3 regions of the Bradyrhizobium sp. CFUWI genome follow, and region 1 is predicted to be linked to each of the others. Evidence: predicted binding sites of a transcription regulator. Region 1 holds the regulator's gene; each other region holds the start of a gene.
What was found. The regulator LexA, encoded in region 1, represses DNA repair genes until DNA is damaged. The targets are predictions, from matches to a motif close to TGTTCNNNNTGTGTTCNG.
Positions count from the first base shown of each region.

Region 1 (10,629 bases):
TGTTGCGCACGCCCTTGCGGTGGTGCGGTGCCGTGGTGCTGCTGGCTTCCATCGCCTTTGGCCTGTCGGTACGGCAGCCTGATGTCCTGATTGCCGGCGACGGCGCCAGCGTCGCGGTGCGGGGCGGGGACGGGCGTCTGCACCTGATCAGGGCGAAGGACAGTTTCCTGCTGAAGGAGTGGCTGGCGGCCGACGCCGATCCGCGCAATGCCGGCAGCAGTGCGCTGGCCGAGGGCGTGTCGTGCGACGAGGCCGGTTGCGTGACTCCGCTCGCCGATGGACGCCTGGTCGCGCTGGCCTTGCGCATCGACGCGCTGGCGGACGATTGCAGCCGCGCCGCGCTGGTGGTGACGTCACGGCCAGCGCCGCCCGATTGCGCGGCGATGGTGGTGGATCGGCAGCGGCTCGCTCGTCAGGGCGCGCTGGCGCTGACACGGCATGGCGATGGATTTGCGGTTCAGGCGGTGAAGGCGAGGGGTGCAAGCCGCCCCTGGTCGCCGGCGGCAGCCGGCGAGGGAGATTCTGACATGACCCTCATGCCACGGTCGGCAGCTCCACGCGTTCGCGACGCAACGCCGTCGGAGGCCGATCTTCAGGCCGAGGACTGAGCTTCTATCAGCCGATCGGCAGGCGCCTGACCGGCGACCGACTGTCGGCGATGATCTGCGGCTTCTGCTCGCGCTCGCCGACCGGCTGCGTCACCGGCAGCTGCAGCACGGTTGCGCGCTGGCCTTCGACCAGCTGAGTCACCAGCACGTACTTGCCGTCCGGAAATTCGATCGCGTCGTGATGGCGATCGGGAACGTGCGGATCGATCTTGCCGAACTTGCCGACGCGGGAGTTGACGGTGCGCGTCCAGATCCAGCGGTTGTCGTAACGGACGTTGTCGGCGAAGGCGAGCTCCGTCCCCGGCAGCAGGCAGACCGCAACGGAGAGATCGGCTTCGGAGGCGAAGCCGCGTGTCGAGGTGCCGCGGAAGGTTGTCGTGACGATCGTCTCGCCGACTTCAGCGGGGCGCGTCGCGATAGCATGCAGGCTATAGTCACACATCGGGTGCTCCTCATGCGAAGATAGCGACCCGCACCTCTCCTTGGAGGCGCAGGCCTCGAAGTAGAAGTATGCAACGCTCTGCTCGGTTATAGGCGAATCTGCGGCTGCGATTCGCGAGGCGCGATCACATTAACTTTCCCGAAGTCGATAGGAACAAAGCCGGGTCCCGTGCATTTCGCCGGCGCGCGTCTACGACTGCCAAGTGTCGCCAGCTCGATTGCGATACCTCCACGCTTGTATTGCGGGCGTTGCGGACTTGCCCGTTCACTGCCGTGTTGTTGCGGAGATTGTGATGCGATTACGCGGCAACGGCGGCGTGCGTGCCGATGCCGCGATCAGCGTCGCGACGGCTGCACCAAACGATCTGGCGCTCGGCTGTCCTCTCGAACGCGAACGGCCGTGAAGCGATGTTGCTTCGTGGAGCGGACATTCATCCGCTCCAATCTTTGATCGGCGATGCCGACCGAAGGGCGCACGCAGACGCCAAAATATATCTCGGACCGAGTCCTTCCGGAATCAGTACTTCCGATAAAGCCCGATCAGCTTGCCCTGAATCTTCACCCGGTTCGGCGGCAGGATGCGCACCTCATAAGCGGCATTGGCGGGCTCGAGTGCGATCGAGGCGCCGCGGCGGCGGAAGCGCTTGAGCGTGGCCTCCTCGTCGTCGATCAGCGCCACCACGATGTCGCCGGTATCGGCGCTCTCGTTGCGCTGGATCAGCGCCATGTCGCCGTCGAGGATACCGGCTTCGACCATGGAATCGCCGCGCACCTCGAGTGCGTAGTGCTCGCCCGCGCCGAGCATGTCGGGCGGCACGCTGATGGTGTGGCTGCGGGTCTGCAACGCCTCGATCGGCGTGCCGGCCGCGATACGGCCCATCACGGGGACTGCAACGGGCCGCTCGCCCTCGTCCATGGACGGGCTGGAGCTCGCGCGGATCTTGCCGAGATTGCCCTCGATGACGCTCGGCGTGAAGCCGCGCCGGGCGCCGGCGGCAGCCTGCAGCTCCGGCAGCTTGATCACTTCGATGGCGCGTGCGCGGTTAGGCAGGCGGCGGATGAAGCCACGCTCCTCGAGCGCGGTGATGAGGCGGTGGATGCCCGACTTCGAGCGCAGGTCGAGCGCATCCTTCATCTCGTCGAAGGAGGGCGGCACGCCGCTTTCCTTCAAACGTTCGCTGATGAACCTCAGAAGCTCGTATTGTTTGCGCGTTAACATCTCGACCAAAGTCCCCCGGTTGATGTCGTTCGATTCCGAGACGATGAGTTCAGCGATAAGCCGCTACATGCTCGAAACAAATCATGAACGGACACTATATGTTCGATACATGTTCCGCAACTGCTTAATTTACCGTGAACGGCGGCAAACTCGCGGAATGCGTGTGGCCGTGGACTCAGACGGGGAGCCGCAGCACCTCGCAGGGGCCACCGGCCTCGGCCTTCGCCGCGAACGGTGCGCGCACGAGAAGTACCTGTGCCGCAGCAAGATTTGCAAGCAGAGAGGAATCCTGATGGCTGACGGGAATGGCGACTTGCGTACCATCGTCGCGCAGCTCCAGGCGCGCGCGCAGATAATCCTCGCGCTGGTCGTTGGCACCGAGGTCGCGACCCAGCACGGCGCGCTCGCGGCGATGATGAATCACTGAACGGCCCGACAGGGCACGAATCAGCGGCACCATGAACAGGAACGCGCACACATAGGACGACACGGGATTGCCGGGCAGGCCGATTACGCGCATCGCGCCGAGCCGTCCGTGCATCATCGGCTTGCCGGGGCGTATCGCGATCTTCCAGAACGCCATCGAGATGCCTTCGCCCAGCAGCGCCTGCTGGACCAGGTCATGGTCGCCGACCGACGCGCCGCCGGTCGTGACCAGGATGTCAGCCCCGCTTTCGCGGGCGCGGCGGATCCCGGCGGAGGTGGCCTCCAGCGTGTCGGCGGCCACCCCGAGGTCGATGGTCTCGGCGCCCTCGCTGCGGGCGAGCGCGTGCAGGGCGTAGCCGTTGGAATAGACGATCTGGCCGTGCCCGGGGGCGGTGCCCGGCCTCACCAGTTCGTCGCCGGTGGCAAGGATCGCAACCTTGGGACGGCGGCAGACGGCGAGGTGCGGGTGATTCATCGCCGCCGCGAGCGCGAGATCGCGCTCCGTCAGGCGGGTTCCCTTGCGCAGGAGCACGTCACCCTCGCGGAAATCGACGCCGGCCGGGCGGATGTGCCGTCCGGTGATCGCGGCTTCCTTGATGGTGACGCTGTTGCCATCTGTGACGGTGTCCTCCTGGATCACGACCGCGTCCGCACCATCAGGGACGACGCCGCCGGTGAAGATCCGCACCGCTTCCCCCGCGCCGACCGTTCGGGCGAAGGGACGGCCGGCCGCGACCTCGCCGATCACCGTCAGCCGGGAATCGATCGTTGCCGCATCGGCCGCGCGCACCGCATAGCCGTCCATCGCCGACATCGCTTGCGGGGGCTGCGTGCGCCGTGCCGCGAGGTCATGCGCGAGCACGCGGTGATAGGCTTCGTCGAGCGAAACCATCTGTTCAGGCAGCGGCTCTGCACCTGCCAGCACCGCAGCAAGGGCGTCGGAAACCGGCATCAGGGCCACGGGCGAAACTCCTGCTCGGCACATCGGTCAATGGGCGGCGAGAGTTCTAGCTGACTGCAGGCGCAAGGCAAAGCAGCACGCAGCTGATCTATCCTGCGTGATCTCCGTGGCGGAGGAGCAAGCGCAGGTCCGCCAAGCGCATGATCCGGAATGCGAGACAGACCGGGATGGAAGATGGCCATGGCAAGGCACGAGCGCCACGCCGGAATCGGTCAACTCCCGGTCGGCCCGTCCGGGCTGACGTTCCATGCGACGTCGGGCGGTTTGGGGCCTTGGTCCTTGTCGGGGAGCGGATCGGCCTGCGATTTCAGGTCCGCAGCCTTGCTGATCAGCTTGGCGGAAAGCTCGGAATCCGAGGTGTTTCTTGCGAATTCAAGCAGGAGAGAGGCTTGCTTGGTGAGGTAGGTTTTGCCCAGCACGTGGATCAGTCCGATGTAGAAATCCCAACGGACTGATGAGTCCGAAGAGGGGTATTCCGTTCCGGGAACTCCGTATAAAAATGCACAAAGTGATCAGGTTCCACACTTCCTGCAAATTTAGCGCCGGACGCGGGCCGGCTGCCGACCGCCGGGGAGGCAGCGCAACCTTAGATCCCCAATGCCTTCAAGGCGTTGCCGACGTCGCGGGGCGACGTCACATGCACGGCCGTCAAGCCACGCGCCCGTGCTCCCTCGATATTCTCTTCGAGATCGTCGAAGAACACGATGCGCTCGGCCGGCACACCGATCGCCGCGACGACATGGTCGAAGGCGTCGGCATCCGGTTTGCGCAGGCCGATGCTGGACGACAGGTACAGCTCGCGGAAATGGCCGAGCAGATCGGCATATTCCTTCGAGAAATAGTCGACATGCGGCCGATTGGTGTTGGAGAAGGCGTAGAGCGGCATCTGCTTTGCCGCACGCGGTAACAGCTCGGCGATATCGGGCATCTCGCCGGCGAAGATCGCATTCCAGCCCTCCAGGAACTGGGCGTCCGAAATGCCGATTCCCAGCGAAGCGCGCAAGGAGGCGAAATAATCCGCGTCGCTGATCTTGCCGACCTCGTGCAGCCGGTAGGCCTCGTCGCGCACATAGCGCGCTAGGAGGCTTTCGGGCTGGCAGCCGGCATGTCCCGCCCAACAGGCGATCGCCTTGGAGAAGTCGATGTCGAGCACCACGCGCCCGAGATCGAACAGAAGCGCATCCGCGCTGCCGGGAGAGAGCGATGTCATTGCGTCCTTTTCACTTCAATGTCGGCAGGAATCCGTAAGGTTAGTACCGATAAGGCTCGTGGTCGAACAGCGGGAACGCGCTGAACACGCTCGGCGCGTTGGTGGCGGCCGCCGGATGCAGGCAGGATTTGTCGATCTCGGCAAACGATGTGGCACCCAACAGGCCGAGGCAGCGCAGCACCTCGTCTTCCAGCAGCTCCAGCATCCGCGCGATGCCGGCTTCGCCGGCGGCCGCCAGCGCCCAGCATTGCAGCCGGCCGATGCCGACGAGATCTGCGCCTGCCGCGATCGCCTTGACGATGTCGGTGCCGCGACAGATGCCGCCGTCGACCATGATCTTGGCGCGGCCCTTCACGGCCTCGACGATCTCGGGCAGCACATGCATGGCACCGCGGCCATGGTCGAGCTGGCGGCCGCCATGATTGGAGACGTAGATCCATTCGACGCCGTGATCGACCGCGATCAGGGCGTCCTCGGCGGTGGCGATGCCCTTCAGGATCAGCGGGATCTTGAACCTGTCCTTGATCATCTTCACGGTCCGCCACTCCAGGCCCTTCTGGAAATCGCCGCCGGTGGCGCGCAGGCGGCTCTCGCGAACGTAGCGCTTGGCGATGTCACGTTCGCGACGGCTGTAATGGGCGGTGTCGACGGTCAGGCAGAAGGCGGCATAGCCGTTCTTCTCGCTTCGGCTGACGACATCCGCGACGAAGGCGTCGTCGCCGCGGACATAGAGCTGGTAGAGCCGGAGCGCATCGGGCGCGGCCTCGGCAGTGCTCTCCAGGCCGGGTTCGGACACCGAGCTCAGCATGTGCGCCGCACCGAAGCTGCCGGCACCGCGCGCGACGCTCGCCGCACCATCCGGATCGAAGATTTCGAGCGCGCCGACGGGTGCGAGCACCACCGGAAGGCGCATCTTGCGGCCGAAATGCTGAACCGAGCCGTCCACCCTGCGGACGTCGCGCAAAACGCGCGGGCGAAAGGCGATTTCGTCCAGGGCCATGCGGTTGCGGCGCATCGTGGTCTCGGTTTCGGCGGCGCCGACGATGTAGTCCCAGGCGTTCTGGTTGAGGTTGGCCCGCGCTTTCCGGATGAATTCGTGCAGGTTCTGGAACGGCTCGTTGCTGGCGCCGAGTTCGACGTTCCGTTCCGGCCGGATGCCGGGTGCTTCGTTCATTGTTATCCTCCCGAGAATTTGAACCCTTATGTCATCGCCTAACCCGTCCAGCCCTGCAAAACTATCCTAAAATTGCATGGCTGCGAGGCGCGGGCCGGCCCATGATTCCGCTTGCGGACAGGCCAGTCCTGCAACGTTGCCAAAAGTTTAGGTCCGGGCGAAACGATTTCTACGGCGTACCCGTCGGCATGGCATCCCGGCCTTGAAGAAACCAGAATGGTATTGTGAGAAACGAGCTGGATCGCCAATTGCATGGCGCCTCCCCAGGTCTCGACAGACAAGCCTAAAGCGAACCGCCAAAGCACAAAGGCCAGCCCATCCATGCGGAAATCCCTGCTGTTCCCTCTGGGCACGCTCACCGGAGCGTGTCTCACCCTTCTGGTAGCCAGTCCCCAAGGCGGCGTATGGGCGGCGCGGGCGACAGCGAACGCGAATGATGCCTATTCCCAGCTCAACCTGTTCGGCGAAGTGTTCGAGCGCGTGAAGGCGAGCTATGTCGAGAAGCCCGACAATGCCAAGCTGGTCGAGGGCGCGATCACCGGCATGGTGACCTCGCTCGATCCGCATTCGCGCTACATGAACGCGAAGGCCTGGACCGAGATGCAGGAGACCACCTCCGGCGAGTTCGGCGGCCTCGGCATCGAGGTCACGATGGAAGACGGCCTCGTCAAGGTGGTCTCGCCGATCGACGATACGCCCGCCTCGAAGGCCGGCCTGATGTCAGGTGACCTCATCAGCAAGATCGACGGCGAGGCCGTGCAGGGCATGACGCTCGAGCAGGCCGTCAACAAGATGAAGGGCCCGGTCGACACCAAGACCAAGCTCACCATCCTGCGCAAGGGCGCGGACGCGCCGCTCGACGTCGCGATCACGCGCGAGATCATCCATGTGCGCCCGGTGCGCTTCCGCGTCGAGAGCGGCGACATCGGCTATATCCGCATCACCTCGTTCAACGAGCAGACCACCGACGGCCTGAAGAAGGCGATCGCGTCGATCTCCAAACAGGTTCAGCCGGAGAAGCTCACCGGCTACGTCGTGGACCTGCGCAACAATCCGGGCGGACTGCTCGACCAGGCCGTGTCGGTGTCGAGCGCGTTCCTGCAACGCGGCGAGGTCGTTTCGACCCGTGGCCGCTCTCCCGAAGAGACCCAACGCTTCACCGCCCATGGCGGCGACCTCACCAAGGGCAAGCCGCTGGTGGTGCTGGTCAATGGCGGCTCGGCCTCGGCCTCGGAGATCGTGGCCGGCGCGCTGCATGACCACAAGCGTGCCACGATCATCGGTACGCGCTCGTTCGGAAAGGGTTCGGTGCAGACGATCATTCCGCTCGGCTCCGGCAATGGCGCGCTGGCGCTGACCACGGCGCGCTATTACACGCCGTCGGGCCGCTCGATCCAGGCCCAGGGCATCGCCCCCGACATCGAGATCCTGCAGGACGTGCCGCCCGAGCTGAAGGGCCGCATGGATACCATGGCCGAGTCCCAGATGCGCGGACATCTTTCGGCCGGCGAGGGTGGCGAGCAGACCGGATCGCAGTCTTACGTCCCGCCGGAAGAGAAGGACGACAAGGCTCTGCATGCGGCCTACGACTTCCTGCACGGCGTCACCGCGAACGCGGTTGCGGCGAAGCCCGCCCCGAAAGGTACGGTGCCGAACTAAACTCTACGACTCTTCATCTACGAAATCGCCCGGGAGTGGATGGCCATTCCCGGGCGAATTCTTTTGTGACGCTGTTTCGCTTCGGCGTCATGGCCACGGCAAGACGCGAGATTGCCGCGCGATGGTCATTGCTGCTTCTTCGGACCCACGTGGTGCGGGACTTCGCTCTTCGGTCCGCCGCCGTAATGGTGGCTGCCGCCGGATCCGCCGGCCGATGCGCCGTCGGTGTCCTTCTTGCCCATGTGGTGCGGAGTCTCGGTCTTCGGTCCGCCCGAATAGTGATGGCCGTTCTTTTCGCCGGTCTTGCTCGTCTGCGCCGTGGCAGGCAGCGCGACGAACGACATGATCGCGGCGGCGACAATCAGCTTGCGGTGACTCATTCTGGTTTCTCCTGTTGATATCGTCGAGTCGGTGTCAATCAAGTCCCGGTGGCTCGATCGAGCTGCAGCCAAACCCGCCGCGTGATTGTGTAGGTTGAGCAAGATCAAATGTCGACGCGTGCACTCGCGTGGGCCGTTGCGTGGATCGTCGCGTTGCTGCAGGCGACGAGAAACGTCGATCTTCTTACAGGAAAAAATTCGGCGCGCAGCGCGGGATTGCGGGCCGCAGGCAAAGTCGTCGGTCATGCCGCCAGCCGGATGAGAGATGTCGTGGCCGATGACTCTTCCGGTCGGTGACGACAGCTGCCGCGATTCATTACGCGATCGAGCTACAAAAAGATTTGGCTGGCGCGTCGAGCGAGTTTGATGTCCGTCAAACCCGCATCAATGACGCAACCTAGCGTGCCGGCGCGAACGAGCGGCGACATGATCACGATCCGAAAGAGGTCGGCCGCGGAGATGGAGAACGAGCCTTTGACTGACGAGACTATCCACGCGCCTGGCCGGCCGTCACGAGCAGCGTTTCTTCTGCGTCGCTTGTTGTGGGAGACGATCACGATCAGATCGGTGCTGGTCAAGACGCGGCGCGATGTACGCCTCGATCTGTTCCGCGGTTTGGCGAACTGGCTGATCTTCCTCGGACACATTCCGGACACGGCGCTCGCCTGGTTCACGACGCGAAACTACGGCTTCAGCGATGGCGCCGATCTGTTCGTGCTGATCTCCGGATACACCGCGACCTTGGTGTTCGGCTCGATGATGATGGAACGCGGCTTCGTGATCGGCGCAACCCGGCTGCTGCGGCGGGTGTGGCAGCTCTATGTCGCTCACCTGCTGCTGTTCCTGGTCTATCTCACGGCCGTGCACTACATCGCGCACAGCTTCGACGATCTTCATCTGATGGATCAGTTCAACGTCGCGCCGTTGATGAACTTTCCCGTCGAGACGCTCTCCCAGGGGCTGATCCTCAAGTTCAAGCCGCTCAATCTCGACGTTCTGCCGCTCTACATCGTGCTGATGGCCGCGTTTCCCGTCGTGCTCTGGTTCATGCTGCGCTGGCGCAACGCGGTGATGATCGGCTCGCTCGGACTCTATCTTGCGGCCCGTCATTGCGAGTGGAATCTGCCGGCCTATCCGGCTGGGGTCTGGTATTTCAATCCGTTCGCCTGGCAGCTGCTCTTCGTGTTCGGGGCCTGGCTGGCCCTGGGAGGAGCGGCGGCCTGCCGCTGGCTGCTGTCATCCCGCATGCTGCTTGCCTTGAGCGCCAGCTTCCTGATGTTTGCGCTCGCGATGACGCTGGCCGAGCACATTCCGGAATTGCGGGACCGCGTCCCTGAAGCGCTCGCCGCCGTCTTCATTCCGAACGACAAGACCAATCTGGGACCTTATCGCGTCATACATCTGGCGAGCCTGGTGTTCATCGTCGTTTCGCTCATTCCGATCGACTGGCCAGGCCTCAGGTCGCCGTTGCTCCAGCCTTTGATCCGATGTGGTCAGCAGTCGTTGTCGGTGTTCTGCGTCGGCCTCTTTCTGTCGTTCGTCGCCCATTTCGTGCTCGAATCCGGATCCGAAGGATTTTGGGCCCAGCTGCTGGTCGGTGCCGCCGGCCTCTCGATCATGACGATCGTGGCCTACTACCGAACCTGGTCGAAAGACGTCGACAGGAGTCGCTTCACCGGCGAGGAGGCGAGCGGATGAAGAGGTCCGGGCTGATCTTAACGGAAGAGACCGTCAAGCTGCGTGGCGTTTGCGCGCGTAAGAGCCGCGGACGCTTCGCGTCTATGACGCCTGACCCGCGCCGCACTACACCGCTCGATCGTCGACCTCGACGATCAGATCACCATCCAAATCAAACCAGGAGAATGACCATGAACCATCCGAGACATGTCTTCGTAAAAGCAGCCGCCTTCGCCGTGCTCCTGCTGGCCCCGGTTGGGCTGTCGCCTGCAATCGCCGGCGGCTTTGGTCAGATCGCGATGATGGATGACGACAAGATGTCGAAGATGCCTGCTTCCTCGGATTCGAGCGGCAAGATGAACACCGGCGAACCTGTGGGGCAACCGAACATGAGTGGCGGCCGAATGAACGACGACAAGATGAAGATGCCGCCGCAAGGCCAGATGCGGGACTGCCAGGGCGCCGGCTGTCGGGAAAATTCCGGCATGATGCCCATGATGCAGATGATGGAGAAGATGATGCGTGGCCAGATGAGTTCGCCCGCCGGAGGCGGTGCGACGAGCGGCCCGGCGGACGTGACAGAGCGGCTCGAAGGGCGCATTGCCTTTCTGAAAGCGGAGCTGCAGATCAGTGACAAGCAGGCCGCCGATTGGAGCAATGTCGCAGACGCCCTGCGGTCGGGCCGGCAGCATCTGCTCGAAGCGCGCAAGATGCTCGCCACGGACGACAGGTTGGGAAGCTCCGACCGCCTGGAGCACTACGAGCGGCATTTGTCGGAGCGTCTGGAGGCGATCAAATCGGCTCGCTTGGCCTTCACGCGGCTCTACGTGTCGCTGAACGAGAGTCAGAGGCAGACCGCGGATACGATCCTGTT
Region 1 is NZ_JBWJZE010000012.1:29,484-40,112, forward strand. Features, by position in the region: gene AC066S_RS24615 (ComEC/Rec2 family competence protein) at 1-608, shown strand, start outside; gene AC066S_RS24620 (hypothetical protein) at 616-1,050, opposite strand; gene lexA (transcriptional repressor LexA) at 1,567-2,268, opposite strand; gene AC066S_RS24630 (molybdopterin molybdotransferase MoeA) at 2,444-3,655, opposite strand; gene AC066S_RS24635 (hypothetical protein) at 3,868-4,074, opposite strand; gene AC066S_RS24640 (HAD family hydrolase) at 4,242-4,865, opposite strand; gene AC066S_RS24645 (alpha-hydroxy acid oxidase) at 4,906-6,039, opposite strand; gene AC066S_RS24650 (S41 family peptidase) at 6,361-7,698, shown strand; gene AC066S_RS24655 (hypothetical protein) at 7,824-8,324, opposite strand; gene AC066S_RS24660 (hypothetical protein) at 8,408-8,656, opposite strand; gene AC066S_RS24665 (OpgC domain-containing protein) at 8,553-9,776, shown strand; gene AC066S_RS24670 (Spy/CpxP family protein refolding chaperone) at 9,773-10,629, shown strand, end outside.

Region 2 (10,629 bases), 110 kb from region 1:
GGTCTGGTCGCAATTCGTGGCTGGATGTACAAGAGCGAAACAGGAATGCAAAGATGGCGGTCGATCAGATACACCTCAGCAGATTTCTGAGCTTTGTGCTGCGGCATAAGCCCGATGAGATCGGCCTGACGCTCGGCCCGGAGGGCTGGGCCAACATCGACGAGCTGGTCGAAAAGGCCAACGCGTCCGGGACCAAGTTTGCGCGCGCCGATCTGCTCGGCGTTGTCGCAAGCAGCGACAAGAAGAGGTTCTCGCTCTCCGCCGACGGACTCAGCATTCGCGCCGCGCAAGGCCACTCCGTCCCAGTGGAGCTTGGCCTCCCGCCGCGCGAGCCTCCCTCAATTCTCTATCACGGGACGGCGACACGGTTTGTCGAAGCGATCCTGTCCGAGGGCCTGAAGCCGCAGGCGCGCCAACACGTTCATCTGTCGTCCGACGAAGCCACGGCCGAGCGCGTCGGTCAGCGCCACGGCTTGCCACACATTTTCAGGGTCAATGCGGGCGGCATGCATATTGGAGGATACAAGTTCTACCGTGCGGACAACGGCGTGTGGCTGACGGGCCGCGTACCGCCGGAATTTTTGGCATCGATCTCGCCCGGATGAGACAATGAAAGAACACTCGCCCTTCATTTTTGGGTACGAGGATGCATCAAATCACTTGATCATTCGCGTCGAAATCCCGGCAGGCATCGCCAGTAAAGCAGGGCTGCTTGCCTCGATTGCGGCAAAGTTGAAGTTCCCAAATTACTTTGGCGACAATTGGGAGGCCCTTGAAGCTGTCTCGGTGACCTATCCTGGTTGCCAAGCGGTCAAGTCATTCTGGAACATGCCGACCACCCCTGGCGGATGATGCCGCAAATGCGAAGATCTATGTCGCGATCCTCGCCGACGCTGCCAAGAAGATGTCGAGTTCGGAGGAGCATCCGCTGTCGGTCGTTTTTCCAATCAAATGGCGCGACCAAGTTTCGTGGCTGCTTCGATTATAGGGCCTATAGCTCGTAGCTCACTCCGCCGCCTCGCTCGCCGCGCGCCTCCGCTTCGGCTTCCGCGCCTTCTCCAACACGGGAGCCAAGAACTTCCCCGTATAGCTCCGCGGCGCCTTGGCGATGTCCTCCGGCGGCCCCCAGGCGACGATCTCGCCGCCGCCGTCGCCGCCTTCGGGGCCGAGGTCGATGACCCAGTCGGCGGTCTTGATGACTTCGAGATTGTGCTCGATGACGACGACGGTGTTGCCCTGCGCGACCAGCTCGTGCAGTACCTCCAGCAGCTTCTTGACGTCGTGGAAGTGCAGGCCGGTGGTGGGCTCGTCCAGGATGTAGAGCGTGCGGCCGGTGGCGCGCTTGGACAGCTCCTTGGCGAGCTTGACGCGTTGCGCTTCACCACCCGACAGCGTTGTCGCCTGTTGTCCCACGTGGATGTAGTCGAGTCCGACGCGGTGCAGGGTCTGGAAGGTTTCGCGGACGCGCGGCACCGCCTTGAAGAACTCGGCGGCTTCCTCGACCGTCATATCGAGCACGTCGGCGATGGACTTGCCCTTGAACAGCACCTCCAGCGTCTCGCGGTTGTAGCGCTTGCCCTTGCAGACGTCGCAGGTGACGTAAACGTCGGGCAGGAAGTGCATCTCGATCTTGATGACGCCGTCGCCCTGGCAGGCCTCGCAGCGGCCGCCCTTGACGTTGAACGAGAAGCGGCCGGGCTCGTAGCCGCGCGCCTTGGACTCGGGCAGGCCGGCGAACCATTCGCGGATCGGGGTGAAGGCGCCGGTATAGGTCGCCGGGTTCGAGCGCGGGGTGCGGCCGATCGGCGACTGGTCGATGTCGATGATCTTGTCGATGTGCTCGAGGCCCTCGATGCGGTCGTGCGGGGCGGCGCCTTCGCTGGCATTGTTCAGCTTGCGGGCGATGGCGCGGTACAGCGTGTCGATCAGCAATGTCGACTTGCCGCCGCCGGAGACGCCGGTGACGCAGGTGAACAGGCCGAGCGGAATTTCCGCCGTGACGTTCTTGAGGTTATTGCCGCGCGCGTTGACCACCTTGATGGTGCGGCGATGGTTCGGCGGACGCCGCTCCGGCACCTCGACCTCGAGCTCGCCGGTCAGGTACTTGCCGGTCAGCGATTTCGGGTTGCGCATGATCTCGGCGGGCGTGCCTTCGGCGACGATGTGGCCGCCATGCATGCCGGCGCCGGGGCCGATGTCGAGCACGTAATCGGCCAAGCGGATGGCGTCCTCGTCGTGCTCGACCACGACCACGGTGTTGCCGAGGTCACGCAGCCGCTTCAGCGTGTCGAGCAGGCGGGCGTTGTCGCGCTGGTGCAGGCCGATCGAGGGCTCGTCCAGCACGTAGAGCACGCCGGTCAGGCCCGAGCCGATCTGCGAGGCGAGGCGGATGCGCTGGCTCTCGCCGCCGGACAGCGTGCCGGAGGAGCGTGACAAGGTGAGGTAGTTGAGGCCGACGTCGAGCAGGAAGGTGAGCCGTTCGCGGATCTCTTTCAGAATGCGGCCGGCGATCTCGTTCTGCTGCGCGTTGAGCGCGGCGGGCACGGTCTCGAACCATTCGCCGGCCTTCCTGACCGACAGCTCCGAGATCTCGCCGATATGCTTGCCGCCGACCTTGACGCAGAGCGCCTCGGGCTTGAGCCGAAAACCCTTGCAGCCCTCGCAGGGGACGTCGTGAAAATATTTCGCCAGCTCCTCGCGGGCCCACTCGCTCTCGGTCTCGCGGTAGCGGCGGTTGATGTTGGTGATGACGCCCTCGAACGGCTTCTTGGTGTCGTAGGAGCGCACCCCGTCCTCGTAGGAGAACTTGATCTCGTCCTCGCCGGAGCCATGCAGGATGGCGTCTTTCGTCTTCTTGGGCAGGTCCTTCCACTTGGTGGTCAGGGTGAACTTGTAGTGCTTGCCGAGCGCGGTCAGCGTCTGCACGTAATAAGGTGAGGACGATTTGGCCCAGGGCGCGATCGCGCCCTTGCCGATGGCGAGCTCCTTGTCGGGGATGACGAGGTCCTCGTCGACATGCTGCTCGACGCCGAGGCCGCCGCAGGCAGGACAGGCGCCATAGGGGTTGTTGAAGGAAAACAGTCTGGGCTCGACCTCGGGAATGGTGAAGCCGGAGACCGGGCAGGCGAACTTTTCCGAGAACAGCATGCGCTCGGGTCCGCTCTTGTCGTGGATCTTGGCGGTCTTCTTCTTCTCTTCGGTGGGAGCTGCCGCTGGCGCGTCGGCGAACTCGACGACGGCGAGGCCTTCGGCGAGCTTCAGCGCGGTCTCGAAGCTCTCGGCGAGGCGTTGGCCGATGTCGGCGCGCACCACGATCCGGTCGACGACCACGTCGATGTCGTGCGGGAATTTCTTGTCCAGGGTCGGCGCTTCAGCGAGCTCATGGAAGGTGCCGTCGATCTTGACGCGCTGAAAGCCCTTCTTGAGCCATTCGACGAGCTCCTTGCGGTACTCGCCCTTGCGGCCGCGCACGACGGGCGCGAGAAGATAGAGCCGCGTGCCCTCGGGCAGCGCCAGCACGCGGTCGACCATCTGCGAGACGGTCTGGCTTTCGATCGGCAGGCCCGTGGCCGGCGAATAGGGCACGCCGACGCGCGCCCACAGCAGGCGCATATAGTCGTAGATCTCGGTGACGGTGCCGACGGTCGAGCGCGGGTTCTTCGAGGTGGTCTTCTGCTCGATCGAGATCGCGGGCGACAGGCCGTCGATCTGGTCGACGTCGGGCTTCTGCATCATCTCCAGGAACTGGCGCGCATAGGCCGACAGCGATTCGACGTAGCGGCGCTGGCCCTCGGCGTAGATGGTGTCGAAAGCGAGCGAGGATTTGCCGGAGCCGGACAGGCCGGTAAACACCACCAGCTTGTCGCGGGGAATCTCGACGTCGATGTTCTTGAGGTTGTGCTCGCGCGCGCCGCGGATCGTAATTGCGCGCAGGCTCGAGCCCGCGTTCTGTTGTTGGCGCTTCGCCTTGATCACTTCATCCATCCGAGTTGCCCTCAAGCAATCCCATGGGTGCGCGACCGCGCCAGCAAGAGAGCCGCGCTTCGTCCGGAACCGGATCGGCGCCGATGGGGTTGGCAGCGAACGTAGGAAGAACGGAGACGGATTTCCAGAGGGAGTTGCGAATCGTCAACGGAATGTTGGCGCGCTGGCGGCATCTGGCAGCAGGTCGGCGAGGAACTGAACCGGCGTCTCCGCCAAAACAAAAAGGCCGGCGCAAGGCCGGCCTTTCGTAACGCAATAGCGTTGGAGCGAGGCTTAGTACTTCGCGACGACCGGGGCGCCGAAGTGATAGTTCACGCCGACCTGCACGGTGTGCATCTCAAGCGTGTTGGTGGCGATGGCGCCCGAGAAGTAGCTCTCGCCGTCGAGGCTGCGATAGAGATACTCGCCCTTGACCGACCACTGCGGCGCGAAGAACGCCTCGACGCCTGCACCGACGGTCCAGCCGGAGTGGAACTTGCTCTCGGAGACCGAGAGGGCACCCAGGGTGGCGGTGAGCTTGTTGTCGACCCAGGCGTAACCACCGGTGCCGTAGAACAGCACGTTGTTGACGGCCCAGCCGATGCGGCCGCGCACGGTGCCCATGGCGTCGATCTTCGAGGTCAGCGAGGCGGGAACGCCGCCGACGCCGGCGACGAAAACCGTACCAGTAATGGAGTCGCTGACGTCAGCCCAGGCGCCATCGGCCTCGATGCCGAACACGACGTTGCCGGTCTGCCAGTTGTAGCCGGCGGTGCCGCCGACGAAGCCGCCCTTCATCTTGATGTCGGAAGCGTCCTGCCAAGCGCCGCCACCGACGACACCGAGGTAGAAGCCGGTCCAGTTGTAGACCGAAGCCATCGGCGCGACCGGCGCCTTGGTGTAGGGGCGAGCCGCGAGATCAGCAGCCGAAGCGGGGGCCGCCAGAGCGAACAAACAGGCCGAAGCCAACAAAGCCTTTTTCATTTTCAACTTAATCCCAGTCCCAGTTTCTGTTGTTGCCTTCCTTGACGGAAGGGCATCGGACTCAACGGCCCAACTGAGGCAGTGCTTACACCACTGAAGCTGCAAGTTGTGTCTCCGAAAAGCCACAGGGGTCGAAAAGGTGATGGTTACTGACTCATTGCGTCGATAAACCCTACCGCCAAACGACAAAGGCCGGCGCGAGGCCGGCCTTCAATCATCGAACAATATCAGATGGATATCAGTATTTTGCGATCAGCGGACCGCCCCAGCGGTAGTTCACCCCGGATCAGGGCGATATCGGCGTCCTGACTGATACGCTCGGAGCGTGTAACAGCGCCAAGCGGGCCGCCGGAAGGTTGCCGGAGCCGGTGAAAGTCATGGTGCGGTTGCGGAGGAAAATGTGGTCGTACTCGAGGCCCACCGTCCAGCCCCGCAGGGTTCCCTTCGGCGGAACAATCTTAGGCGCCGGCGCGCTGAGTTGGCACGATCTGTTTTCGGTGCACCGGCAGGAAGAACAAATCTGGAACGTTGCGGAGGTCGATGCTATATGTGGGGATAACCTTGGGGGTGATGGGCTGAGCGGCGCCCGCAAGCGTATAGGGTCGCCCCAACAGGGCGCAGAGGAACGCAGGCAGCGCGCTCGGCCTTTGAAATCAGTGGCATTCGGAGTGGAGAGCGGCGATGGCGGGAAGCGTCAACAAGGTCATTCTGGTTGGAAATCTCGGCAAGGATCCTGAAATCCGCCGCACCCAGGACGGGCGGCCGATTGCGAATTTGAGCATCGCGACATCGGAAACCTGGCGCGACAAGAATACTGGCGAGCGCAAGGAGAAGACTGAATGGCATCGCGTCGTGATCTTCAACGAAGGGCTCTGCAAGGTCGCCGAGCAATATCTGAAGAAGGGCGCGAAGGTTTACATCGAGGGGGCGCTCCAGACCCGCAAATGGACCGACCAGAGCGGCGTCGAGAAATATTCCACCGAGGTTGTGCTCCAGGGCTTCAACTCGACCCTGACGATGCTCGATGGCCGCAGTGGCGGCGGCGGAGGCGGCAGCTTCGGTGACGAGCCGGGCGGCGATTTCGGCTCCTCCGGCCCGGTCAGCAGCGCGCCGCGCCGTCCCGTTGCCGCCGGCGGCGGCGGCCGCAACAGCGACATGGACGACGATATCCCGTTCTAACGCTGGGGAGGAGACGGTTCGGTCCGGGACAGGAAACGGCGGATCCGGCTTTCGAGGATCCGAACCAAGACGAGATCCATGAATTCATGGTCGGCGGGAATGTCGGGGCAGCTGACCCGTTGGCCGCTCGGACTGGAGCAGAACTTCTAGTTGCCTGCCCGGCTTCGGCCAATCCGGAGAACGCGCCCCTTGAGCCTCGCACAGCTGCTTGATGCCGCTCCGCCGATCCCGCTGCATGCCTTCGCCGCCATGGCTGCGTTCTTCCTCGGGGCGATCCAACTCGTCGCTCCCAAGGGAAGGCTGCCACATCGGGCTCTGGGCTGGCTTTGGGTAGCACTAATGCTTGTCGTGGCGCTCAGCTCGTTCTGGATCCACGAGATTCGTCTGGTCGGGCCGTGGAGTCCGATCCATCTGCTATCGATCTTCACGCTGGCGACGCTGGTGCTCGGTGTGATGGCTGCGCGAACCCACAATGTCCGCCGCCACAGGATCACGATGATCTCGATCTTCTTCGGCGCACTCGTAGTTGCCGGGCTGTTCACGTTCATGCCCGGACGGATCATGCATACGGTGATTTTCGGGTCGTAGCGGCGGCCAGAACCGGCGCCCCCGGCGCGGGGCTGCCGGAGCGCGGAAACTGCTTCCGGCTTACCCTGTAAGTGCATGAAAAAACGAAGGGAAAAAGCGCTTTCGCGAACCCCTGCGAGGGTGGTTATCCGCCCCCCGATGCGCTATATGATTCCCAGACAAAAACTCACCGGATTCCCCCTTGGCTGACGACGACAACAAGCCCGGCGACCAGCCGGCGCAACCCTCGGACATTCGCCCTGTCTCCATCTTCGAGGAGATGAAGAAGTCCTATCTCGACTACGCCATGAGCGTGATCGTGGCGCGGGCGCTGCCCGATGCCCGCGACGGTCTGAAGCCGGTGCACCGCCGTATCCTGTTCTCGATGAACGAGCAGGGGCACACGCCCGACAAGAAATACGTCAAATCCGCCCGCGTGGTCGGTGACGTCATCGGTAAGTATCATCCACACGGCGATCAGTCGATCTACGACGCCATGGTCCGGATGGCGCAGGACTTCTCGATGCGCGTGCCGCTGATCGACGGCCAGGGCAATTTCGGCTCGGTCGACGGCGATCCCCCGGCTGCCTATCGTTACACCGAAGCGCGCCTGACGAAGGCGGCGTTGGCCCTGTTGGCCGACATCGACAAGGACACCGTCGACTTCCAGCCCAACTACGACAACAACGAGACCGAACCGTCGGTCTTGCCGGCCAAGTTCCCGAACCTTCTCGTCAACGGTGCGGGCGGCATCGCGGTCGGCATGGCGACCAACATCCCGCCGCACAATCTCGGCGAGGTCATCGACGCCTGCGTCGCGCTGATCGACAACCCCGCGCTCACCATCGACGAGCTCATCAACATCGTGCCGGGACCGGATTTCCCGACCGGCGGCGTCATTCTCGGACGGCAGGGCATCCGCTCTGCCTATCACCTCGGCCGCGGCTCGATCGTGATGCGCGGCAAGGTCGCGATCGAGACCATCCGCAAGGAGCGCGAGGCGATCATCATCACCGAGATTCCCTACCAGGTGAACAAGGCGACGATGGTCGAGCGCATCGCCGAGCTGGTCAAGGAAAAGAAGATCGAGGGTATCGGCGACCTGCGCGATGAATCGGATCGCGAAGGCTACCGCGTCGTCATCGAGTTGAAGCGCGACGCCGTGCCGGATGTGGTGCTGAACCAGCTCTACAGATTCACGCCGCTGCAGACCAGCTTCGGCGTCAACATGGTGGCGCTCGACAGCGGCCGTCCGCGGATCATGCATCTGAAGGACCTGCTGGCCATCTTCGTCGACTTCCGCGAGCGGGTCGTCACGCGGCGCACCAAGTACCTGCTGGCCAAGGCGCGTGACCGCGCCCATATCCTCGTTGGTCTCGCGATCGCGGTGGCCAATATCGACGAGATGATCCGCGTGATCCGGACCTCGCCCGACCCGACCGCTGCGCGCGACACCCTGATGTCGCGCGACTGGCCGGCCCGGGACGTCGAGGACATGCTGACGCTGATCGACGATCCGCGCCATCGCATCAGCGCGGATGGCACGATCCGGCTGTCGATGGAACAGGCGAGGGCCATTCTCGACCTGCGCCTGCAGCGCCTCACCGCACTCGGCCGTGACGAAATCCGCGAGGAGCTCGACAAGCTCGCCGGCGAGATCGCCGACTATCTCGACATCCTGCGCTCGCGCGAACGCGTGCTCGGCATCATCAAGACCGAGCTCGCCGAAGTGAAGGCCGAGTTCGCCACGCCGCGCCGTACCGTCATCATCGAGCAGGAGGGCGAGGTCGAGGATGAGGACCTGATCCAGCGCGAGGACATGGTCGTCACCGTCTCGCACGCGGGTTACGTCAAGCGCGTGCCGCTGTCGGCCTACCGCGCCCAGCGCCGCGGCGGCAAGGGCCGCTCCGGCATGCAGACCCGCGACGAGGATTTCGTCAGCCGCCTGTTCGTGGCCTCCACGCACACGCCCGTGCTGTTCTTCTCCTCGCGCGGCCAGGTCTACAAGGAGAAGGTCTGGCGTCTGCCGGTGGCCGCGCCGAACGGGCGCGGCAAGGCGCTGATCAACATCCTGCCGCTGGAGCAGGGTGAGCGCATCACCACCATCATGCCGTTGCCGGAGGACGAATCGACCTGGGGCAACCTCGACGTGATGTTCGCCACGACAGGCGGCAACGTCCGGCGCAACAAGCTGTCGGACTTCGTCGACGTCCGCCGCTCCGGCATCATCGCGATGAAGCTCGACGACAACGAGGCGATCGTCGACGTGCAGATCTGCACCGAGCGCGACGACGTGCTGCTGACCGCCGCCGGCGGCCAGTGCATCCGCTTCCCCGTCACCGACGTGCGTGTGTTCACCGGGCGCACCTCGATGGGCGTGCGCGGCATCGCGCTCGCCAATTCCGACAAGGTGATTTCGCTGGCGATCCTGCGCCACGTCGAGACCACCTCGGACGAGCGCTCGGCCTATTTGAAGATGCGCCGCGCGGTCGCGGGCGAAGCCGGGGCTGAAGAGGCCGCCGTGGATGCCGAGGCCGAGGAGACGTCCGGCAGCTTCCAGCTCGCCCAGGAACGCTACGCCGAGATGTCGGCCCAGGAGCAGGTCGTGCTCACCGTGTCGGTCAACGGCTACGGCAAGCGGACCTCGTCCTACGAATACCGCACCACGGGACGCGGCGGCAAAGGCATCGTCGCCATGAGCGTCAACAACCGCAACGGCAACCTGGTCGCCTCATTCCCGGTGGAAGACGCCGATCAGATCATGCTGGTCACCGACAAGGGCCAGCTGATCCGCTGCCCGGTCGAAGGCATCCGCATCGCCGGCCGCTCGACGCAAGGTGTCATCGTGTTCGATACCGCCGAGGACGAGCACGTGGTGTCGGTCGAGCACATCACGGAAGAGGCGGAGAGCGGGAACGGGGCGAATGGCGAATAGGGAGTAGCGACTAAAACTTGCTGCTCCATTCGCTGTTCGGCACTCACCATTTGCGGGCTTGACAGACCCGACTACGGGGTCCGATTGGCGGTCACGAGGCGCGCCTCGCGGACATTCGTCTTCGTGCCGGCCTTGCGCAGGCACGAGGCCTCGAAATTGGGCCAGGCCTGCTGCGAGCAGTCCTTGCCGATGGCACGGATATCGAGCCGGTCGCTCTTGGCCAGCGGCTGCGGCACGCTGGCTTCGACCGCCGGGGCAAAGCCGGGCAGGAGCGTGAGGGCTGCGGCAACACACGCAGAGAGTGCGATCGCTGAAAGAGTCTTGATCATTGACAATCCCCTGTGATGCGGCCGCCTACGCCCAGTGTGCGGCCCCTCATTCGTTGGCCGGATTAGTAACCATGGCCAGTTTCCGGACGTCTTCGCCGGCGCGGGAAATGGTTTCGTCTCCACCCCCAATTGTTTCGTGCCAGCGCTCAGGACGAAACAAACCGGCCATTCCCGACACGGCGGCGGGATAGTGCCGGAAACGGCCGGGGAACCGGCCCGGCTTGCCGGGCCGGGCCGGGCGCGGTAGGAGGGGGCATGCCGCGTATCGCCTTCTATCCCGGTTCCTTCGACCCCATCACCAACGGCCACCTGGACGTGGTCCGGCACAGCGTGTCGCTGTGCGACAAGCTCGTGGTCGCGATCGGGGTCCATCCCGGCAAGAAGCCGCTGTTCTCGACCGAGGAGCGGCTGAAGATGCTCCATGATGTCTGCGGGCCGGTGGCGGCCAAGGCCGGCTGCGTGCTCGAAGCCGTGACGTTTGACGATCTGTCGGTGACGTCGGCGCGCAAGCACGGCGCGACCATCATGATTCGGGGTCTGCGGGACGGCAGCGACCTCGACTACGAGATGCAGCTCGCCGGCATGAACGAGGCGATGGCGCCGGAGGTGCACACGGTCTTCCTGCCGGCCTCGCCGATGGTCCGCCCGATCACCGCCACTTTGGTGCGGCAG
Region 2 is NZ_JBWJZE010000012.1:139,425-150,053, forward strand. Features, by position in the region: gene AC066S_RS25170 (RNA 2'-phosphotransferase) at 54-605, shown strand; gene AC066S_RS25175 (barstar family protein) at 610-852, shown strand; gene uvrA (excinuclease ABC subunit UvrA) at 1,006-3,984, opposite strand; gene AC066S_RS25185 (outer membrane protein) at 4,258-4,947, opposite strand; gene AC066S_RS25190 (single-stranded DNA-binding protein) at 5,629-6,126, shown strand; gene AC066S_RS25195 (DUF2306 domain-containing protein) at 6,316-6,714, shown strand; gene gyrA (DNA gyrase subunit A) at 6,896-9,628, shown strand; gene AC066S_RS25205 (hypothetical protein) at 9,700-9,957, opposite strand; gene coaD (pantetheine-phosphate adenylyltransferase) at 10,213-10,629, shown strand, end outside.
Region 2: the regulator LexA is predicted to act here: its motif matches at 5,458-5,475, upstream of AC066S_RS25190 (single-stranded DNA-binding protein).

Region 3 (10,629 bases), on a different contig from region 1:
TCTGTCGTCAGCAGGCAGCCTACCGGCCGCTTCAGAACTGGGAACTCCTCGGCCAGGCCGAACATTTCGAATATCTCGCCGAGGTCGAGCTCAAGGCGCATTTCGACGCGTGCAACGTGCAACATGACGAGGGCGCCGCAACGTCCCCGACATGGGAGACCCCGGTTGCGGCGTGACGGCGCCTGTTGGTCTCAGTGCGACATCAGCGTCGGGACCGTCATGGCTTCCAGCATGGCGCGCGTGACGCCGCCGAGAACGCGTTCCTGCAGTCGCGAATGGCCGTAGCCGCCCATCACCAGGAGATCGAGCCCCTCGTCGGCCGCCAGCGACAGGATGGTCGGCTGGATGTCGGCGCGCGTCGCCGACAGGGCGACCGTGCGGGTCGACAGTCCACGCCGGCCGAGATGTCTTGCCAGACTGTTCGCTGAAGCTTCGTCGGAGACCGCGTTCGACTCGTTGATGGTGATGATCACGATCTCATCGGCGCGCGCCAGGAACGGTGCTGCGTCGTGCACGGCGCGGGCGGCGACGCGGCTGCCGTCCCAGCAGATGCCGACCCGCTCCGCCTTGAACGCTCCGTGGAAAGTGTAAGGCAGGAACAGCACCGGGCCGCCCGACTGGAACAGGATCTCGCCCGGCACGTCGTTGTCGAACGAGCCTTGCGCCGGATCGGGCTGAAGCACGACGCTGAGGTCGTGCAGCCGCGCCATCTCGCCGAGCGAGCCGGCTGCGTCCACCGGGATCGCGCCGAGCGGGCGGCAGGCGTAGGCGATGCCGGCGTTCGCCGCTTCGATTTCGAAGACTGAGAGCGCGGCCTCGGCCCGCTCCGCGGCGCGCTCGCGTTCCAGTTCGAACACGGCCGCCACCGCGGCGCCGCCCTCCATCACGTAGGCTGCACTGGTCGCGACATAGCCGACCGCGACCGCGTCGAGATGGGCGTTGAACTGCGCCGCGAGCGAAATCGAGCCGTCGATCACGGGACGCATGGGACGTTCGGTGGGGATGTGGACGAGAATGTCTTTGTACATGGGGCGCCTCCGATGGCCATCATCCGGTGGCCGCAGTCTTTCACTGCCGGGCAGACCCGCGTTGAGCTGCATCAAATGCGAGGGACGACCTTGCCGCAGCCATCGCTTGTTCTTTGCCAAGATTTAATCGGACGGACGGGACGCCGTAAGGTGACGATGTCCATGTTGGACCCAAGGCGACAATTACCCAACATGGACATTAAGACATGAACGATCGCGCCAATTCCGACACCCCGACATCCCGCAAGATATTGAGGCCGCGCCGGCTCGCGCTGCTCGGCACCGTGGCCGCGCTCGGCGTCGCCGTGCTGGCGGCTTCTCCCGGCTCTTCAAAGTTCGGTCCGAGCTCCTTCATCGCGCCGGCCCAGGCCGCCGAATCCGCCGCGACGCCGCCGGGCTTCGGTGACCTGGTCAGCAAGGTCAAGCCCGCCGTCATCTCGGTGCGGGTCAGGATCGACCAGGACAACGACAAGAGCGCCATGCTGCAACAGAACCGGATGGATCAGGACGGCGAGACGCCGTTCGACCAGTTCTCGCGGCAGTTCGGCTTCCGCTTCCCCGGCGGCCCGAATGGCATGCCGCGCCAGCGCCATCAGATGATCACCGGCGAAGGCTCCGGCTTCTTCATCTCCGCCGACGGCTATGCCGTGACCAACAACCACGTCGTCGACCAGGCCGCGTCAGTGCAGGTGACGATGGATGACGGCACGAGCTACACCGCGAGGGTCGTCGGCACCGACCCGAAGACCGATCTCGCGCTGATCAAGGTCGACGGCAAGACGGACTTTCCGTTCGTCAAATTCTCCGACCAGAAGCCGCGCATCGGCGACTGGGTGGTCGCGGTCGGCAATCCCTTCGGTCTCGGCGGCACCGTGACCGCCGGCATCGTCTCGGCCAGCGGCCGCGACATCGGCAACGGTCCCTACGACGACTTCATCCAGATCGACGCGCCCATCAACAAGGGCAATTCCGGGGGCCCGGCCTTCGACATGAGCGGCAACGTGATCGGCGTGAACACCGCGATCTTCTCGCCCTCCGGCGGCTCGGTTGGCATCGGCTTCGACATTCCGGCCTCGACCGCAAAGCTCGTCGTCGCGCAGCTGAAGGACAAGGGCGCGGTGACCCGCGGCTGGCTCGGCGTGCAGGTGCAGCCGGTGACGGCCGACATCGCCGACAGCCTGGGCCTGAAGGAGGCGCGCGGCGCCATCGTCGACAATCCGCAGGACGGCAGCCCCGCGGCGAAGGCCGGCATCGCGGCGGGCGACGTCATCACCGCCGTCAACGGCACCGCGATCAAGGATTCCCGCGAACTCGCCCGTACCATCGCCACCCTGGCCCCGGGTAGCTCGGTGAAGCTCGACGTCTTCCGCAACGGCACGACCAAGACGCTGACGCTCGCCCTCGGCGAGTTGCCGAACGAGCGGCAGGCCAAAGCAAATGGCGGTGCCGACCAGGGCCGAGAGCAGCCGGGCGCCGGCGCGCCACGTCTCGGGCTCGGCCTTGCTCCGGCCGGCGAGGTCCAGGGCGCTGGCCAGAAGGGCGTTGTCGTCACCGAGGTCGATCCGCAAGGACCGGCGGCGCAGCGCGGCATCCAGACCGGCGACGTCATCCTCAATGTCGGCGGCAAGGCCGTTGCCAATGTCGGCGACGTCCGCTCGGAGCTGGCGGAGGCCAAAGCGTCCGGCAAGCGCAGCGTGCTGTTGCAGGTCAGAAGCGCCGAGGCGACGAGGTTCGTCGCGGTGCCACTCGCCTGAGGCGAACATCTATCGGCAGAAACCAAAAAGGCGGCCCTCCGGGCCGCCTTTTCCGTTCACCGACAGAATTGCGACGCCAATCGATAACATTCTCGTTAACGGCAGGGATGGTGACCCGGTTCATATGAAAAAGCCGTGTTCGCCCATAACACTTCGAACTTGGTCAAGGTCCGCCGCGGCAATGACGCCGTGAACGGGTTGCAAGCGTGGAACTCCGAACCTGCCGCCGCTTTGTGGAACTGGCCGGTGGTTCGGATTTGATCGGTGCCGACATGGATCGATTGAAGCTCTCGCTGAGGGGTGCGCTGCTTGCGGCGCCGTTGGTGCTCTGGGGTGGAACCGCGCTCGGTCGTGACGACGGCCGCTACGCGAACTCGCCGCTCAAGCCGTGGTTCGACAGCCTGCGCAGCCACCTCGGTCCGTGCTGCTCGGACGCCGACGGTTTTGCCGTCGCCGATCCCGACTGGGAATCGCACAACGGACGTTATCGCGTGCGTCTCGACGGCGAGTGGATCGAGGTGCCGGACGAAGCCGTAATCACCGAGCCGAACCGCGCCGGCCGCACCATGGTGTGGCCGGTGAAGACCGCTTTCGGGGTCTCGATCCGCTGCTTCATGCCGGGCAGCATGATCTGAGCCGGGTCAGCGTCAACGCTTGCTGGATTTGCGCTTCGACGATTTCTTGGCCGCCTTCTTGGCCGCCTTCTTGGTCGTCCGCTTCTTGGAGGACTTCTTCTTCGCAGCTTTCTTCGGGACCTTCTTGCCTTTCTTGCGCGCCTTCGACAGCCCGATCGCGATCGCCTGCTTGCGACTCTTCACGCGTCCGCCGCGGCCTTTGCGACCGCTCTTGGCCGTGCCCTTCTTGTAACGACGCATCTCGCTTTCGACGTCGCTGCCGGAGCTGCGCGAGTAGCGGCGTTTCTTTGCCTTGCGTGCCATGCATGTTCTCCCTTGGCCGGGGAGAACCGTTCGACACAGGCATGGTTCCGAAGCAGCGCACGACGTTCCAGGCGAAAGCCTAGAAGGAGTTCGCCAGCTCGATCTCCGCCTCCAGCACCTGGATGCGCCGCGCGGCCTCGGTGAAGGACAGATCGCGCGCATATTGTGCGGGCTGATAGGCCTCTTCGCTCAACCGTTTCAGCCTCAGCCCCTGCGCCCGGGTCATTTGCGCGGCGAGAAAGATCCTGGCGTCGTATTTACCCTGAACCTGCATCCGTCGTCTCCGTCTTCAAATCGTGGCTTGACTATATGTTCTTATTTTGTTCTAACAAGCCATGGACAACAGAATTAATGAAATTCGACGTAAAATCAGCGCCTTGAGGCTGGAGATGGCCGACGTCGAGGCTTCCGTGCGTGATCGCATCAACGGGGATCGCGATTGCACCGAACAGGCTCTGGCGCAGATGGATCTGCGCCGAAAGATCAACTTGCTGATCGGCGAATGGAAGGCGGCCGGCGGCGGCGATGTCCTGCCCGACGTCCACGACCGGGTGCGCCTTCGTCTCGTGAAGACAGTCGGTATTCCCGGGCGCGCGGCCACGCGCCGCTGAAATCTTCGAGGGGGCGCCGTGGATGAGGGCCCGGACACTTACCGGATCTTGAGGTTACGCGCCGAGATTCTCGAACTGGGCTCTGCCATCCGGCAATTGCAGCGCGCGGGTCTCGACGATGCTACGGCCCAACTTCTGATCGGACGCAAGCGTGCCGAGCTCGAGCGTCTCGTGAAGACGAATTCCGCGGGCCGCGGGCTCAGCACTGAAACCGGTGAGTTAAATTGACGCAGGCAGCCAACCGCCACTCAGGCAGGAGTTCCCAGCAAAGGTTCGCTCCGCGCCTCAGCACCGTTTCAAGATTGCTTGTCCTCGGTGAGGATGAACACGACGCCGGTGAGCGTCGCGCCGATCGCGAAGGTCGTCACCAATGTGAGAGCGAAGACGATCGCGGCCTGGCTTCCGCCGTTATTCAGCAGGCTGGCGACGGCGGGATTACACAGGATCAGCGCGAGACTGAAGGCGAGGCCGAGGGCGGCACCCATCAATGTATGCGTCATCAGCTTGATGAGGCCGGTCGCAGAGATCAGGTCTGACGACTTCTTTGTGCGCATGGGAACTGCATCCCGATTTGGCATGCAAACGCGGGCGACAATTCGCTGGTTCCAGATGAATGAAGGAATTTCATCGCCGGCTTCATCCGACGTTCATGCCGGGTTTGCCAGGATGAGGTCCGGCAACACGGGGAGCATCGATATGGGTAAGGTGGTCTTTCTTTACCGCTCGCTGGCCTATCGCAACGCGGCCGCGGACATTCTTCGCAAGGCCCGCAAGCTGCCGCGCGGGGCGGAGCGATGCGCGGCGCGCCGCTACGCCAGGGCATTACGCGATCTCGCCCAGACGGAAGCCTGGCTCGAGGGACGGGTTGCGCGCGAACTGCGGACGCCGCGACGCATGACGAGCGCCGCGTCCGGCTAGCTAGCCGGATGCGCGCTGCAATTCGGCCGAGCCGGTGTCCTCGAACTTCTCGGATAGGGGCGTCGCCGCCGGCTTGCGGGTCAACGGCACTTCCAAGCGACACAACAGGCCCTCGGCTCGCCAATCGAACCGCGCTTGTCCGCCGAGCTGGGACTCCACGCTCGCCAGCAGGCTCCGCGTGCCGAAGCCGCGCGATTTCGGCGTCATGACGAGCGGACCGCCCGATTCCTCCCAGCTCAGCGTCAGCAATTGGTCCTCGACCTGCCAGCCGATCGTGAGCCGCCCCGACCTGGTCGAGAGGGCACCGTACTTTGCCGAGTTGGTGAAGAGCTCGTGCAGGGCGAGCGCCAGCGTCTGGGCCGTGGCCGGCAGCAACTGGACCTGCGGACCTGCCAATATGATCTGGCCGCCGAGCGAATAGGGCGCCAGCTCCTCGTCGATCAGCCTGGAGAGCTCGGCACCCTGCCAGCTCGACAGCGACAGGATGGTGTGCACGCGCGCCAGCGCGTTGATGCGGCCCTCGACGGCGTTGACATAGGCCTTGACCTCGTCGGCCCGGGTGAGACGCACGATCGACTGCGCCAGCGCCAGCGCGTTCTTGGCGCGATGATCGACTTCCCGCGCCAGCAGATTCTGCCGTTCCTCGGCACGCTTGCGTTCGGTGATGTCCACGGTGACGCCGCTGACGCGGACGACGCGACCGCTATCGTCCACCGTCGCCGCCGCCGTGCCGACGCACCAGCGCACTTCTCCGTCGGGCCGCATGATGCGGAACTCGGTCTCGTAGGCCCGCGTGCCCCTGTTGAACTCGGCGATCGCCTTGCGCAATTGATCGACGTCGTCGGGATGCAACAGCGCTTGAACGTTGGCCGGGTTGACCTCGAAGCTCTCGGGGCTGACGCCGAAGATGCGATACTGCCCTTCGTCCCACATCCAATCGCCGCTGATCCAGTCCCAATCCCAGGATCCCATCTTGCCGGCCGCGATCGCCATGCTGCGCCGTTGTTCGCTCTCGCGCAGCTTCGCGGTGGAGTTCTCCAGTTCCGCCGTGCGTGCGCGGACGCGATCCTCAAGCTCCTGGTTCAGCCGTTCGAGCTCGCGGGTCTTGCGGTAGAGCTCGGCAAACACCTTGATCTTGGCGCGCAGGACTTCCGGCACGACCGGTACCGGCACGTAGTCGACCGCGCCCATCTCGTAGCCGCGTAACCGGTCGATGTCGCTGACCTGGATGGCGGAGATGAAGATCATCGCGGTCTTCTGGAAGCGTGGATGCTCGCGGATCATCGCGGCGAGCTCGAAGCCGTCGAGCTCGGGCATGCAGACGTCGACCAGGATCACTGCGATCTCGGTCTTGAGCAGCACTTCCAGCGCCTCGCGCCCCGACGAGGCGATCACGAGGTTCTCGCCGAGATCCTTCAAGATCACCTCATAGGCGAGCAGCTTGGCGGGCTGGTCGTCGACGAGGAGGATGTTGACCTTTTCGTGGTCCATATGCGGATCCAACTCAGCGGTGCAGCCACATGCGGATCGCAAGCAGCAATTGATCGGTGTTGACGGGTTTGGCGAGATAGTCGGACGCGCCGGCCTCCAGACACTTCTCACGATCACCCTTCATCGCCTTGGCGGTCAGCGCGATGATCGGAAGGCGGGCGAAAGCCGGGTTTTCGCGAATGACGCCGATGGTCTGATATCCATCCATCTGCGGCATCATGATGTCCATCAGCACGATGGCGATTTCCGGATTGGATTCGACCAGCGTCACCGCCTCGCTGCCGGTCGTGGCCGTCAGCACCTTCATGCCGCGCCGTTCCAGCACGCTCGACAGCGCGAAGATGTTGCGGGCGTCGTCGTCCACGAGCAGGGCCGTCTTGCCGATCAGGTCCTCGTCGGAACTGTTCAGCTTCTCCAGCATGCGCTGCTTCTCGACCGGAAGCTCGGTGATCACGCGGTGCAGGAACAGTGCGGTCTCGTCGAGCAGCCGTTCTGGCGATTCCACGCCCTTGACCACGATGCTGCGCGCCATGGTGTGGAGTTCCGCGTCCTCCTCGGCCGAAAGCTCGCGGCCGGTGAAGACGACGACCGGAACGTTCGACAGCGCCTCGTCGTTGCGGATCTGATCCAGCACCTCGAAGCCGCTCATGTCGGGCAGGCGGAGGTCCAGCACCACGCAGTCGCAGGGCGTCTGGCGCAACGTCGAGAGCGCACCGGCGCCGGTGTCCGTCGTGACGATCTCGATGTCGTCGTGATGCAGCAGCTCGCGGATCGAGAGCTGCTCGGCCTCGTTGTCCTCGACGATCAACAGCCGCTTGCGCCGCGGCCGGGCATATTCCTTGATCTGGGTCAGCGCCGCGGAAACGCCTTCGGTCGTCGTCGGCTTGTTGACGAAGGAGAACGCGCCACGCGCCAGCGCATGCTGGCGGTCCTCGTCCAGCGTGATGATCTGCACGGGGATGTGGCGGGTCAGCGGATTGTGCTTGAGCTGGCTCAATACGGTCCACCCGAGCATGTCAGGCAGGAAAATGTCGAGCGAGACGGCTCTCGGCTGGTATTGCTTGGCGAGTTCGAGCGCCTCCGCGCCGCGGGCGGCGACAAGCACCTTGAAGCCCTTGTCGCGGGCCAGATCGACCAGCACGCGGGCGTAGTGCGGATCGTCCTCGACGATCAGGAGGATGGTGTCACCGGGCTCGATGTTGAGCCGGTCGTCGGGAAGCTGCTCGATGACGCGCTGCTGGTCGGGCGCGGCCGTCTGTAGCGCCGGCGGCTGGCCGTGTTGCTGCGGCGCAGGCGCCGCGCGCGGCGCGAGCGTCGGACCGGAATATTTGAGCGGCAGATAAAGCGTGAACGACGAGCCCTTGCCCGGCGAGCTGCGCAGATGGATCTCGCCGCCGAGCAGGCTGGCGAGTTCGCGGCTGATCGCAAGTCCGAGACCGGTGCCGCCGTATTTGCGGCTGGTGCCGGCGTCGGCCTGCTGGAACGCCTCGAAGATCAGCTTCTGCTTCTCCAGGGGAATGCCGATGCCGGTATCGGACACTTCGAACGCGATCACGGCCGGTGCGGAGTTCAGCACCGGGTGATCCGTTCCCCAGCCGCCGACCGCGGCGGTGACCTTCAGGCGCACCTCGCCTTCGGCGGTGAACTTGAAAGCGTTGGAGAGCAGGTTCTTCAGCACCTGTTGCAGCCGCTTGGAGTCGGTGACGATGCTGCGCGGAAGGGTCGGATCGACGTCGATCTTGAACGACAGATTGCGGTTGTCCGCCTCGTGCCGGAACGGCCGTCCGACGGTCTCGAGCAGGTTGGCGGTCAGGATTTCCTCGGCGTCGACCGTCACCGTGCCGGATTCGATCTTGGACAGATCCAGAATGTCGCTGATGAGATTGAGCAGGTCGGTGCCGGCGCCGTGGATGGTGCGGGCGAATTCGACCTGCTTGGCCGTGAGGTTGCCGTCCGGATTGTCGGTGAGCTGCTGTCCCAGGATCAGGATCGAGTTCAGCGGCGTGCGCAGCTCGTGGCTCATATTGGCGAGGAATTCGGACTTGTACTTCGAGGTCAGGGCGAGCTCGGTCGCCTTCTCCTCCAGGGCGCGGCGGGCCTGCTCGATCTCCTGGTTCTTGCGTTCGACCTCGACGTTGCGCTCGGCAAGCTGCTGCGCCTTCTGCTCGAGCTGGTCGTTGGTCTGCTGCAATTCGCGCTGCTGGGTCTGGAGCTCGCCGGCGAGCTGCTGCGACTGCTTGAGCAGGCCTTCGGTCTGCATCGTCGCTTCGATCGAATTGAGCACGATGCCGATGGAGTCGGTGAGCTGCTCCAGGAACGTCATCTGCGAGGTCGTGAAGGAGACGAGCGAGGCGAGCTCGATCACAGCCTTGACCTGGCCTTCGAACAGCACCGGCAGCACGACGAGGTTCTTCGGCGCGACGCGGAACAGCGCCGAGTTGATCGGCACCACGTCGGATGGAATCTCGCCGACGACGCGCGGCCGCTTGTCAAGCGCGCACTGGCCGATCAGGCCTTCGCCGAACTGCAACACGCGGGGATACGGATAGACGCCGTCGCTGGCGTAGGAAGCCAGCAGCAGGAGCTGCGGATTGTCCTCGCTCTCGACCTGGTAGATCACGCCGGTATGCGCGTTCACCAGCGGCGACAGCTCGGTGAGAAGCAGCCGGCCGACGGTGGCGAGATCGCGCTGGCCCTGCAGCATGTTGGTGAATTTCGCCAGATTGGTCTTCAGCCAGTCCTGTTCGGTGTTCACGTCCGTGGTGAGACGGAGATTCGTGATCATCGTGTTGATGTTGTCTTTCAGCTCGGCCACCTCGCCGCGGGCGTCGACCTGGATCGACCGCGTCAGGTCGCCCTTGGTGACGGCGGTCGCGACCTCGGCGATCGCGCGCACCTGCGAGGTAAGGTTGGCGGCGAGCAGGTTGACGTTGCCGGTGAGGTCCTTCCAGGTGCCGGCGGCGCCCGGCACGTTGGCCTGACCGCCGAGCCGGCCTTCGACGCCGACTTCGCGCGCCACCGATGTCACCTGGTCGGCGAAGGTCGCGAGCGTCTCGGTCATGTTGTTGATGGTGTCGGCGAGGGCCGCGACCTCGCCCTTCGATTTGACGGTGAGATTCTGCTTCAGATCGCCGTTGGCGACGGCCGTGACGACCTTGACGATGCCGCGCACCTGCTCGGTGAGGTTGGCCGCCATGAAGTTCACGGTGTCGGTGAGGTCCTTCCAGGTGCCGGCGACGCCGGGCACCTGAGCCTGGCCGCCGAGCTTGCCTTCGGTGCCGACCTCGCGCGCCACGCGCGTCACTTCGCCGGCGAAGGCGTTGAGCTGGTCCACCATGGTGTTGATGGTGTTCTTCAGCTCGAGGATTTCGCCCTTGACGTCGACGGTGATCTTGCGGGAGAGGTCGCCGCGCGCGACCGCCGTGGTCACCTCGGCGATGTTGCGGACCTGTGTGGTGAGGTTCGCCGCCAGGAGGTTGACGTTGTCGGTGAGGTCCTTCCAGGTGCCGCCGACGCCGGGGACGACGGCCTGACCGCCAAGGCGGCCCTCGGTGCCGACCTCGCGGGCGACGCGCGTCACTTCGGCGGCGAAGGAGCGGAGCTGCTCGACCATCGTGTTCAAGGTGTCCTTGAGCAGCAGGATCTCGCCGCGCACGTCCACCGTGATCTTCTTCGACAGGTCGCCGCCTGCGATCGCGGTCGCGACCTCGGCGATGTTGCGGACCTGGGCGGTCAAGTTCGAGGCCATGAAGTTGACGTTGTCGGTGAGGTCCTTCCAGGTGCCGGCGACGCCGGGCACCTCGGCCTGGCCGCCGAGCTTGCCTTCGGTGCCGACCTCGCGCGCCACGCGGGTCACCTCGCCGGCAAAGCCATTGAGCTGGTCCACCAT
Region 3 is NZ_JBWJZE010000023.1:26,240-36,868, forward strand. Features, by position in the region: gene AC066S_RS32735 (hypothetical protein) at 1-176, shown strand, start outside; gene AC066S_RS32740 (universal stress protein) at 192-1,028, opposite strand; gene AC066S_RS32745 (Do family serine endopeptidase) at 1,235-2,782, shown strand; gene AC066S_RS32750 (hypothetical protein) at 3,055-3,417, shown strand; gene AC066S_RS32755 (DUF6496 domain-containing protein) at 3,430-3,720, opposite strand; gene AC066S_RS32760 (DUF3072 domain-containing protein) at 3,800-3,994, opposite strand; gene AC066S_RS32765 (hypothetical protein) at 4,110-4,331, shown strand; gene AC066S_RS32770 (hypothetical protein) at 4,350-4,559, shown strand; gene AC066S_RS32775 (hypothetical protein) at 4,628-4,885, opposite strand; gene AC066S_RS32780 (hypothetical protein) at 5,028-5,249, shown strand; gene AC066S_RS32785 (HWE histidine kinase domain-containing protein) at 5,250-6,740, opposite strand; gene AC066S_RS32790 (HAMP domain-containing protein) at 6,754-10,629, opposite strand, start outside.
Region 3: the regulator LexA is predicted to act here: its motif matches at 4,031-4,048, upstream of AC066S_RS32760 (DUF3072 domain-containing protein).